3 regions of the Dietzia sp. IN118 genome follow, and region 2 is predicted to be linked to each of the others. Evidence: predicted binding sites of a transcription regulator. Region 2 holds the regulator's gene; each other region holds the start of a gene.
What was found. Region 2 encodes LexA, which represses DNA repair genes until DNA is damaged. Its sites were predicted from a motif close to CGAACANNTGTTCG; they were not measured.
Positions count from the first base shown of each region.

Region 1: the regulator LexA is predicted to act here: its motif matches at 1,394-1,407, upstream of Q2K20_RS04890 (HNH endonuclease signature motif containing protein).
Region 3: the regulator LexA is predicted to act here: its motif matches at 1,663-1,676, upstream of Q2K20_RS09665 (HNH endonuclease signature motif containing protein).

Region 1 covers NZ_JAUMSR010000001.1:992,083-995,355, reverse strand. The annotation lists gene Q2K20_RS04900 (TetR/AcrR family transcriptional regulator) at 1-323, shown strand, start outside; gene Q2K20_RS04895 (HAD hydrolase-like protein) at 320-1,021, shown strand; gene Q2K20_RS04890 (HNH endonuclease signature motif containing protein) at 1,412-2,935, shown strand; gene Q2K20_RS04885 (ABC-F family ATP-binding cassette domain-containing protein) at 2,954-3,273, opposite strand, start outside.
Region 2 covers NZ_JAUMSR010000001.1:1,579,310-1,582,582, reverse strand. The annotation lists gene hrpA (ATP-dependent RNA helicase HrpA) at 1-342, shown strand, start outside; gene nrdR (transcriptional regulator NrdR) at 353-808, opposite strand; gene Q2K20_RS07695 (hypothetical protein) at 920-1,354, opposite strand; gene lexA (transcriptional repressor LexA) at 1,544-2,254, shown strand; gene hflX (GTPase HflX) at 2,294-3,273, opposite strand, start outside.
Region 3 covers NZ_JAUMSR010000001.1:1,992,937-1,996,209, reverse strand. The annotation lists gene Q2K20_RS09665 (HNH endonuclease signature motif containing protein) at 1-1,604, opposite strand, end outside; gene Q2K20_RS09660 (hypothetical protein) at 1,815-2,333, shown strand; gene Q2K20_RS09655 (MmcQ/YjbR family DNA-binding protein) at 2,428-2,814, opposite strand; gene Q2K20_RS09650 (GNAT family N-acetyltransferase) at 2,811-3,273, opposite strand, start outside.

The DNA of each region.
Region 1 (3,273 bases), 590 kb from region 2:
TGATCGTGGAGATCGTGGTGGTGGGCCGCCACTGCATCCTCGACGATCCCCTCCTGCGCGCGCTCACGCTCGGCGGCGGCTCGAACCCCATCATCGACCCCGGCTCCGCCGAACGGGCCCGCCAGTACGCGGTCGCGCTCCTCGTCCCCGCCGCCGAGCGGTTCCCGCAACTGGCCGGCCGCCTGGACCTGGTCGCGGAGGTGGGCGTGCACGTGGGCTGGTCGGTGCTGTGCCTGGACTCGCCCGAGGCCCGCTCCGACGACGACCTCCGCACCTTCCTCACCACCTGGCTGGCGCCGCTGCTGGAGACGTTCGGGACGTGAGCGACGTACTCGTCCTGTGGGACCTCGACCTCACCCTCCTCGACCCCGCCGGCTTCGGGACCCGCATGATCACCCCGGCGCTCGCCGACCTCCTCGGCCGCGACCCCGTCATGGGCGCGTCCTTCGCTGGACGGACCGACCGCGCGATCCTCACCGATCTGCTCGAGATCAACGGGATAGGTGTCGACGACGACGAGGTGGTCCTTTCCCTCATGGACGCCGTGGCCCGGCGCTGCGAAACGTTCGGGGAGGATCTCCTGGCCGGTGGTGGCGGTCCCCTGCCCGGCGCCCACGAGGCTGTCGCCGCCCTGGCCGCGGACCCGCGACTGCACCAGGGGATCGTCACGGGCAACATGCGGCGGACGGCGCTGCTCAAGCTGCGGCTCTGTGGCTTCGACGGGCTGCCCGATCCCGGACTCGGCGCGTTCGGTGATCACCACGCGGACCGCGCCCACCTCGTCCGCGACGCCCTCGCCGCCGCCCGGGCCCGCGGTGTGGACGTGACCCCCGGGCGGTCGGTGGTCGTGGGCGATCACGTGCACGATGTCCGCGGGGCGCGCGCCGCGGGTGCCGTCTGCGTGGCTGTCGCCACCGGCAGGGTTTCCGCCGACGACCTCCGCGCCGCCGGCGCCCACACCGTCCTGCCGGACCTCACGGACCCTGACGCGCTACTGGCTGCAGTCCACGCCTCCGTCTGACCCGCGGTGCCGTCTGAGCTGCGGTGCCGTCTGAGCCGCGGTGCCGTCTGAGCCGCGGTGCCGTCTGACCTGCGGCGCCCTGGACGGGGCATCCAGGGCACCGCAGGTCACGAGGCTGCAGACGCCGCCCGGGCCCACGGGCTGCCGGTATCCATCGAGCGCCCGGGCGCGGTGGCACGCCGTACCGCCATGCCTCACCTACGCCGCCGCGCTGCCTGCTGCCGTCAACGCCTTCGCCTGAACCGCAGTGCCGTCTGAACCGCAGTGCCATCTGAACCGCAGTGCCGTCTGACCTGCGGCGCCCTGAACGGGGCATCCAGGGCACCGCAGGTCACGACCGCGCCAGCTTTTTCTCCCGACCATGTCGTACCTCGAACATACAGTCGAACCATGAGCCCAACAGACACCGCCCACTCGCCGTTCGTGACCCCGCCGGGATTCACGACGGTGCCTACCCCCGCCACCGACGTCGTCGTCCCTGAGGCCTTCAGCCGATGGGACCCCGGACAGCGACGCGGCTATCTCGCGCAGCGGGCGATCAACGCTGCCGAAGGCCGCACTGTGGCCTTTGCGTACGACTGCGTATCCAGGTCAACCCAGAACGACCAGCGACGCGATCCCCTGGACACGGCGGCGACCATGGTGAGCGCCTCGATGGCTTTGTCCCGCCGCGGGGCATTTCGGCTGGTGGCCACCGCCATAGAACTGACCGAGCGGCTGCCTCTCACCGCGACACTGCTGACGACTGGGTGGATCGGAGTCGACGCGGCCCACGCCATCGCCGAGGAGACCGCCCTGGTGGAGGACCGTCTCATGCCGGAACTCGACCGCCGCATCAGCGAGGGACTCGCACCGACGAGGCGCCGAACCCACCCTCCCAGGATCGGGCCACTGCGCAAGATGCTCAGCAAGCACGTCGCGAGCTGCGACCCCGTGGGAGCGGACGCCCGCGCACAACAGGCTCGGCGAGAGCAGAACGTGAAGATGACGCCGGTCACCGGCGATCTCGCGCTGCTCACCGCGACCCTCTCAGCCGTCGACGGCCTGGAGATCACCGAGCGGATCGAAGCCCTGGTCCGCACCGCCGCAACAGACGACCCCCGGTCGATCGGGCAACTCAGGGCCGCCGGCCTCCTCGCCCTGAGCCGCGGCTGGACCTGTCTGCCCGCACCCGACGGAGACCACCCCACGGACCCGGACGCGATGGCCGCGGCCCGCCGGGTCGTGATCCACGCCTACGACGACGGGGACGCGGACTTCCGGGGCCTGTTCGTGGCAGGTTACGGCCCCGTCAGTCGCTTCACGTCCGATGAACTGCAGCGATTCGCCAGGCGCAGACTCGACGCGATCGACACGCTCGCGGACCCGGACAGTGAGGCCTCCCGCCGGTACAACCCCTCGGAGGCACTGGCCCGCTTCTGTCGGGGTCGCGACGGCACCTGCGTTTTCCCCGGCTGCCAGACCCCGGCGGACAAGACGGACCTCGACCACATCATCCCCTTCGACCACGACGATCCCCAACGCGGCGGATACACCACCAGCGACGACCTCGGCAGCATCTGCCGCACCCACCATCGCCTCAAGACCGATGGCATCTGGGCCTACTACCGGAGCACTGACGGGGACTACGTGTGGATACATGGTCCGAACCATCCCGACAAGGACCCCGGGACACGCGTCATCACCACCCCCACCGGCCCATTGGCGGAGTTCGGCGCACCGCGACACCCCGAACGCTCCCGGCTACAGAAGGAGGCCGCCGAAGCCGGCAGAACCGGAGACGGCATACCCGGATCGCAGCGCCAACCGCACACCCGGCACCGTCGCGCCTCCGAACGGAGGTACCTGCGCGCTCAGGCGGAACAGCGACTCCACGCTGCAGAGCGCGAACCGGGGTCGCAGTCGGCTGCCTAGGTCGGCCGGCCGGGCGCCTCAACCCTCGATTTGCTCGCCCAGTTCCATCCAGCGCTCCTCGAGCGTGTCCTTCTCCGCGGAGACGTCCTTGAGCTCGCGGTCCAGGGCGGCCAGCTTCTCGGTGTCCATCGCCCCTGCCGAGACATCGGCCATGGCCTTGTGGAGCTCGGCCTCGCGCTTGTCGAGCTTGCCCATCTGCCGCTCGATCTTCGACATCTCCTTGGTGAGTGCCCGCTCCTCGGCGGCGGAGAGGGCGGGAGCCGTGGCACTACCACCCGCGGCACCGGCCCCAGAGCCGCCAGCCGAAGCAGACGCGGCGCCCGGCGTGGAGCGCGACA
Region 2 (3,273 bases):
GTCGGGCGCGGATTCCTCGCCCGCCATCCCTCGGATGTGCTTCCACATCTGGAGCGACATGTGCGGGCGGTCGGCCTCCGGTTGGACCTCGCGGAGAAGTCACCCGCGCGGCACGGCAAACTCACGGCGAAGCTGAACCGCTCCGAGTCGATCGTCGAGGAGGCGTGCGCCGCGCTGCGACGGCGGCCGGGTGGCGCACGGGTGTGCCGGGACCTGCGGTGGATGCTCGCCGAGTACCGGGTGGGGTTGTTCGCGCAGTCACTGGGTACCGCACGGCCGGTATCGGCAGAGCGGATCGACAAGGCGGTGGCGTCTGCGCTCGCCCCGCGGTCGTCCCGATGACGCCGAGTGGTCAGCGGCTCGTGCGGCGCTCCCGGAGGGCGATGATCTCGCGTTCGAAGTCGTCGGCCGAGCTGAACTGCTTGTACACGGACGCGAACCGCAGGTAGGCGACCTCGTCCAGATCCTGCAGAGGGCCCAGGATGGCGAGCCCGATCTCGTGGGCGGGAACCTCGGACGCACCGCCGGATCGCACAGCGTCCTCGACCTGTTGGGCGAGGCGACGCAGAGCGTCCTCGTCAACCGATCGTCCCTGGCACGCGCGGCGGACACCCCGGACGACCTTGTCCCGACTGAACGCCTCGGTCACCCCGTTACGCTTGAGAACCGTCAGCAGAGGTGTCTCGAGCGTCGTGAACCGGTGTCCGCACCGGGGGCACTCCCGTCGACGCCGGATCGCCTGACCCTCGTCGACGGATCGTGAGTCGATTACCCGGGAGTCCTCGTGGTGGCATGTCGGGCAGTACATTCCCGTGGGGCCCTTCGTCGACCGGAGTTCACGCGTCCGGGATCGTGCCTGACGGAACGCGGGGGCGGTAGACCACCGCCCACGGTCCATTCTAGGAGGCCCGCTGCCCGGTCACGCGTAGGCGGGTCCACCGAGGAAGGCCACTGCGAGAAGCATGATCACGCCGAATGCGATCCCGCACGCCAGTAGTGCCCAGGCCGGCACGTCGTCGACGACCCCGGTGGACAGCGGTGCCTCGACGTGGCACGCCCGCACGCGGTCCGTGGAGACCGGGCGCACGAGCACACGGCGACCCGGGGCGACCGACGTGACGGCGGCCGGACGGGCGGCCACCCGCGGCCGGACGAGATTCTCCGCACGCGAGGACGTGACGGCGGGCCGACTGCCCTCCGGTCGGGCCAGGGTGCGTCGCGGCGCACGGGTGGACCGCACTGACGCGTCACCGGGCCGGTCGAGGTGCGCGACCCGTCCACGATGGTCGTCGGGGCAGACCTCGGTCCACCGCGCGGCCGGACGTGTGTGGGACTGAAGCTCGACAACGGTCATGGTGGCTCCCTACTCGATACGGTGTGCGATGTGGATTCGCACACCTGTATGTGTTCCTCAGTACATCTGTTCGAATCCGAACTCCCCTAGAGTTGTATCACGCGACTCCGACACAGTCACGATCCACCGAGGAACTTCTTCGAACACCTGTGTGGCGCGCCGCAGTCCTTGGCACTAGGGTGTAGACAGATCACAACGTCGAACATCCATTCGCCGAAGGGACCACACGAGATGCCGAAGCCCGATTTCGAGTCACTTACGGACCGACAGAAGAGCGTTCTGCTCCACATCCACGACACCGTCAAGGAGCGTGGTTATCCGCCGAGCATCCGCGAGATCGGGGACGCGGTCGGCTTGCAGTCCACGTCGTCGGTGGCGCATCAACTCCGCACGCTGGAGAAGAAGGGCTTCCTGACGCGGGATCCGCACAAGCCGCGGGCGGTCGACGTCCACGGTGTCCCGGGGCAGAAGTCACGGGGTCGTCGGTCACCTGCTCCGGAGCCCCAGCGTCCGGGCGGCGCGGTCGAACCCGTTTACGTCCCCGTGCTCGGCCGGATCGCGGCGGGCGGGCCCATCCTCGCGGAGCAAGCCGTCGAGGATATCTTCCCCCTGCCGTCGGACCTCGTCGGATCAGGTGATCTGTTCATGCTCAAGGTCGTGGGCGAGTCGATGATCGACGCCGCCATCTGCGATGGCGACTACGTGGTGGTCAGGCGGCAGAACGTCGCGGACAACGGGGAGATCGTCGCCGCCATGATCGACGGGGAGGCGACGGTCAAGACTTTCCGGAACGACTCGAGCGGAGTCTGGTTGCTGCCCCACAATCCGTCGTTCAGCCCGATTCCGGGCGAGCACGCGACGATCCTCGGCAAGGTCGTGACAGTGTTCCGGAAACTCTGAGTCCCGGTTCGAACGACGCGCCGCCCGTCCCCGAAGGGGTCAGGCGGCGCCGTCATGTGGACCGCGGGCGGCGAACTCGTCGAGTTCGCCGGCCACGGACGCGGGCAGGCGGACCACCAGCCGGGTTCCGTCCTGGGTGTGTTCCTCCTCGACCACCGCGCCCTCGGCGTGGACCCGCGACACCACGTCCCCGCGGGAGTACGGGACGGACAGGGTCACCTCGGTGTCCCCGGAGGCGACGATCTGCGTGATTCGCTCGAGGAGTTCGTCGACACCCTGCCCGGTGACCGCCGAGACGAACACGGCGTCGGGCAGCGCGTGGTGCAACTCGGTGAGGACCACGGGATCCGCGGCGTCGATCTTGTTGATCACCAGGAGTTCCCGAGGCCGCTCCGCGTTCTGCTCCTCGACCACCTCGTTGATCACCTTGCGCACCGCCTCGATCTGGCGGAGCGGGAAGGCATCCGAACCATCCACGACGTGGAGGAGCAACTCGGAGTCGACGACCTCTTCCAGTGTGGACCTGAACGCCTCGACCAACTGGGTCGGCAGGTGTCGGACGAATCCCACGGTGTCCGTGAAGACGACTGCTCTGCCGTCAGGCAACTCGGCCTTGCGCGTCGTCGGGTCGAGTGTGGCGAACAGGGCGTTCTGAACCAGGACGCCGGCTCCGGTGATCCTGTTGAGCAGGCTCGACTTCCCGGCGTTCGTGTAGCCGGCGATGGCGATGGACGGCACCGGAGTGGAACGCCGTCGGTGCCGTTTGGTGTCCCGGGCCTGCTTCATCCCCTTGATGTCCCGGCGCAGACGGGCCATCCGCTCGCGGATCCGACGCCGGTCGGTCTCGATCTTGGTCTCACCGGGGCCACGAAGACCGACGCCGCCGTTGCTCCCGGCACGACCGCCCGCCTGGCGGGACAGCGACTCGCCCCACCCACGCAGACGGGGGAGCATGTACTCCATCTGGGCGAGGGTCACCTGGGCCTTGCCCTCACGGCTGGTGGCGTGCTGCGCGAAGA
Region 3 (3,273 bases), 410 kb from region 2:
GTGTTGCGGCGTTCGGTGCGGTGGCGGGAGGCGCGGCGCGACCAGAACGTCGGTTCCGCGTTGGCCTGCTCGTCACCGGTGGGCCCGGGGCTGCGGCGTTGCTGCCGGGTCCACGCCTCGGTTTCGGCGTGGGCCTGTTCACGCCGGTACTCGGCCAGTGGGCCGGAGGGTCGGGTGAGCATGGTCGAACCGTCCGGGGTGCGCACCAGCAGGGTGCCGTCGGGCTGCAGGTCGTAGATCCAGTCGGAGAAGGTCTTGAACCGGTGATGGCGCCGGCACATCGCCGCGAGGTTGCCCTCGACGGTGTGTCCGCCCCGCTGGGGGTTGGCGTGATCGAACGGCACCACATGGTCCAGATCGCAGGCCTCGGCCGGGATCGCGCAGCCGGGGTGGCGACAGGTGCCGTCCCGCAGCCGGATCCGGCGGGCCAACTGGGCACCGGGCCGGTATTTCAGGGCGGTGCGGGCGTCATCGGCGGCCCCGATGCGCGGGTCGATGGGTTCGAAGGTGGCTCCGTCGCTGGTGGCGAGCATGTCGAGCAGGGCTTGCAGGGCGGCCTGGCCGGTGCGGGTGAACTCCACTCGGGCGCCGCCGGCGTCGCGGGCGGTGTTGCCGGTGGCGATGACGGTGACCTTCGGCCGCAACGCCACCCCGGCACCAGGCGCGCCGGGCCGGCCGGGGCGGGTGGGGGTGCCGGCTAGGCCGGGATCGCCGCACACCAGGGACATCAGGGCGTCGGCGCGCCGCTCGGCGATCGAGTAGTCCTCGACCTCGCCAGAGCCGCCAGCGCCGCCGGCGCCGGGGTTGGCGGTGTCGGCTTGGGTGTTGGCGGCGGCTTGGGCGTCGGCGCACTTGTGGTCTTTCACGCGTTGGTCGAGGGCCTCGGCCAGGACGGCTGCTTCCTCGGTGGCCAGGATCGCCGACACGCTGGACATGCCGTCGACGCCCTTGTGGAACCGCACCCCGCGGGTGCGGGCCGCTTCCTGACGGCGCAAGCGGATCCCGTTGGCGTCGTAGCGGGCGATGATCGCATCGACGTTGCCGCGGATGGCTTTCTCACCAAGGCGCACCCCGCCCTCGATCGCGGCGAGATACTCCTCGACGACCTGCCGCTGCACCGCCTCGAGCACATCGACGTGGACGGTGGCCATCTGCGAGGCCAGGATATTCGCGGCCTGCAGATCCAGCCGCCCCTGCGCCATCGCGGACAGGATCGCCGGATACCGCAGGTGCAGATCGAGCGCGAAGGTGATCATCCGTTCGGCCCGGCCCGTCGAGATCGCCATCGCCGACACCACGTACCCCGCCGCGACATCGATCGGATCGAGCACCGCATGACCGGGCCGACACTCACCGCCGCCCGCCCCGGACTCCTCCCGGCGCTGGCATTCGACAAACAACTCGTAACAGGCCACGAACCGGCGCGCCGCCGCACGATTCTCGCCCATCCACCCCTCCCGCGCCGCCGCCCGCAACCCCGACAGCGACACGGGCGCCGCGGAACCGGAGCCGCCACCGGACGGGGACGGGCCACCGGACGAGGAGGGGCCACCGGACGAGGAGGGGGACGGGCCACCGGTCGCGGCGTCTGCGTTACCGCCCATGTGCCCCACCCCCTGCCCGTGCGCCGCCTACCCGGTATCGAATCTGTGTTCCATGATACGCACACACATTCGAACAGGCAAGGGTTTGTTCCGCTTCTGGCCTATCCATTGAATTGCAATCACCGATCGCCCATTTCAGCGAAATGTGTGATCCACTCTTCTTGATTGCTTGGGGTGGATGCCCCGTAGACCCAAACTCGGAGGCGTTCCATGACCAAGACCATCACCTGTGCCGGAGCCGTGGCCGCCGCGCTCCTCGTCTTCTCTACGGGGGCCGCCGCCGCCCAGACTTCGGAAGCCGCCGGCTCCGACTCCCTCCCGGGAGCATCGGAGACCGAGGGGGGCTATCTCGGCGAGGCTGGCGAGCTGCTGCCCGGTTCCGTTACAGGTTCTCTGCCCGGTTACGCCTCCGGACCGCTGGGTTCCACCGCCACCCTCGTGTGCAATCTCGGTTCGGCGGCCGGCGCTGCCGCCAACCTGATGGGCGTGCCGTTGCAGGTTCCGGTGGGAGTCATCTGCATGGTCCTCAACCCGGTCGCCGAGTCGGCGGATGCGCTGCTCGAGGGAGACGTCCAGGGTTCCGTCGGCGCGGTGGTGTCCGGTGTGCCGCTGGTCGGCGCGTCGCTCGAGGATCAGATTGACACCGGGTCCGCCACCGAGTCGGTGGAGGGGTCCGTGGGTGATCGACTGGGTTCTGTCTCCGAAGCCGCGCTGACTCCGGCGAACTGAGGCGGCTTCCGCGCCCCGCGCCCCGCGCCCGGACTCCAACCCCAAGGCCCTGGCTAAGGGGCGGGGTCGATCCGGGTGGTGGGCGTCGGCCTACCTAACGCTGCTGGCGCCCGAAGGCGTGCGGTTCGACGGGCTGCTGTGCCCGGGGTAGGCCCGACACCACGAGTCGGTAGGACTCGGTGACCAGCTCGAAAACCATGTCCGCGGTCAGCGTGCCGCCGGGGTGCAGCGAGATCCAATGCCGCTTGTTCATGTGGTACCCGGGCGTGATGTCGGCGTGCGCATCGCGCAGGGCCATCGAGTCCGACGGCAGTGCCTTGAGGATCACCTGACGCTCGCCGTTGACGACCGCGTGGAACATGAACATCTTCCCGCGGACCTTGAACACATCGAAGTCCGGCCCGAACGGGAACTCCAGAGTCGACGCGGGCAGTTCGCGGGCGCGCATCGCCGCGCACTTCTGGAGTTCCCGTCCGTTCATGCCGTCGACGCTACCGTCGCCGGCTCCGCGCCCGGGCGGGCGGGACGCTGCGGTTCGCCCGGCGTGTCGTCGTCCCGGACCAGCCGGGAGACGAGCGGGTTGGCGAGCGTCCCCGCGAACTGCAATGACCCGGCCTGATCGGTCAGGTCGACCATCTGCCGCGTATTACGCAACTGCAGGCGGTTGAGACACGAGTGCTTGAACCGCGGAGCGAACAGCGCCTCCCAGGTGGGACGGTGCACCTCGCCGTCGTGCACCCGGCCGTCGTAGTCCCCGCCGTCGTGGTCCTCGCCGTTGTGCCCCTCGCCGCCGCGACCCTCGCCGCCGCGACCGCCGCCGGGAGCCAGGGTCTCCAGGCACTGCCGCGTCTCGTCCCAGAACTGATCCGCCTCGAGCACCCCGGCGACGTCGAGGATCGAGGCGAGGTGGCGCAGCACCCCGTCCATGACGTCGGTGTGG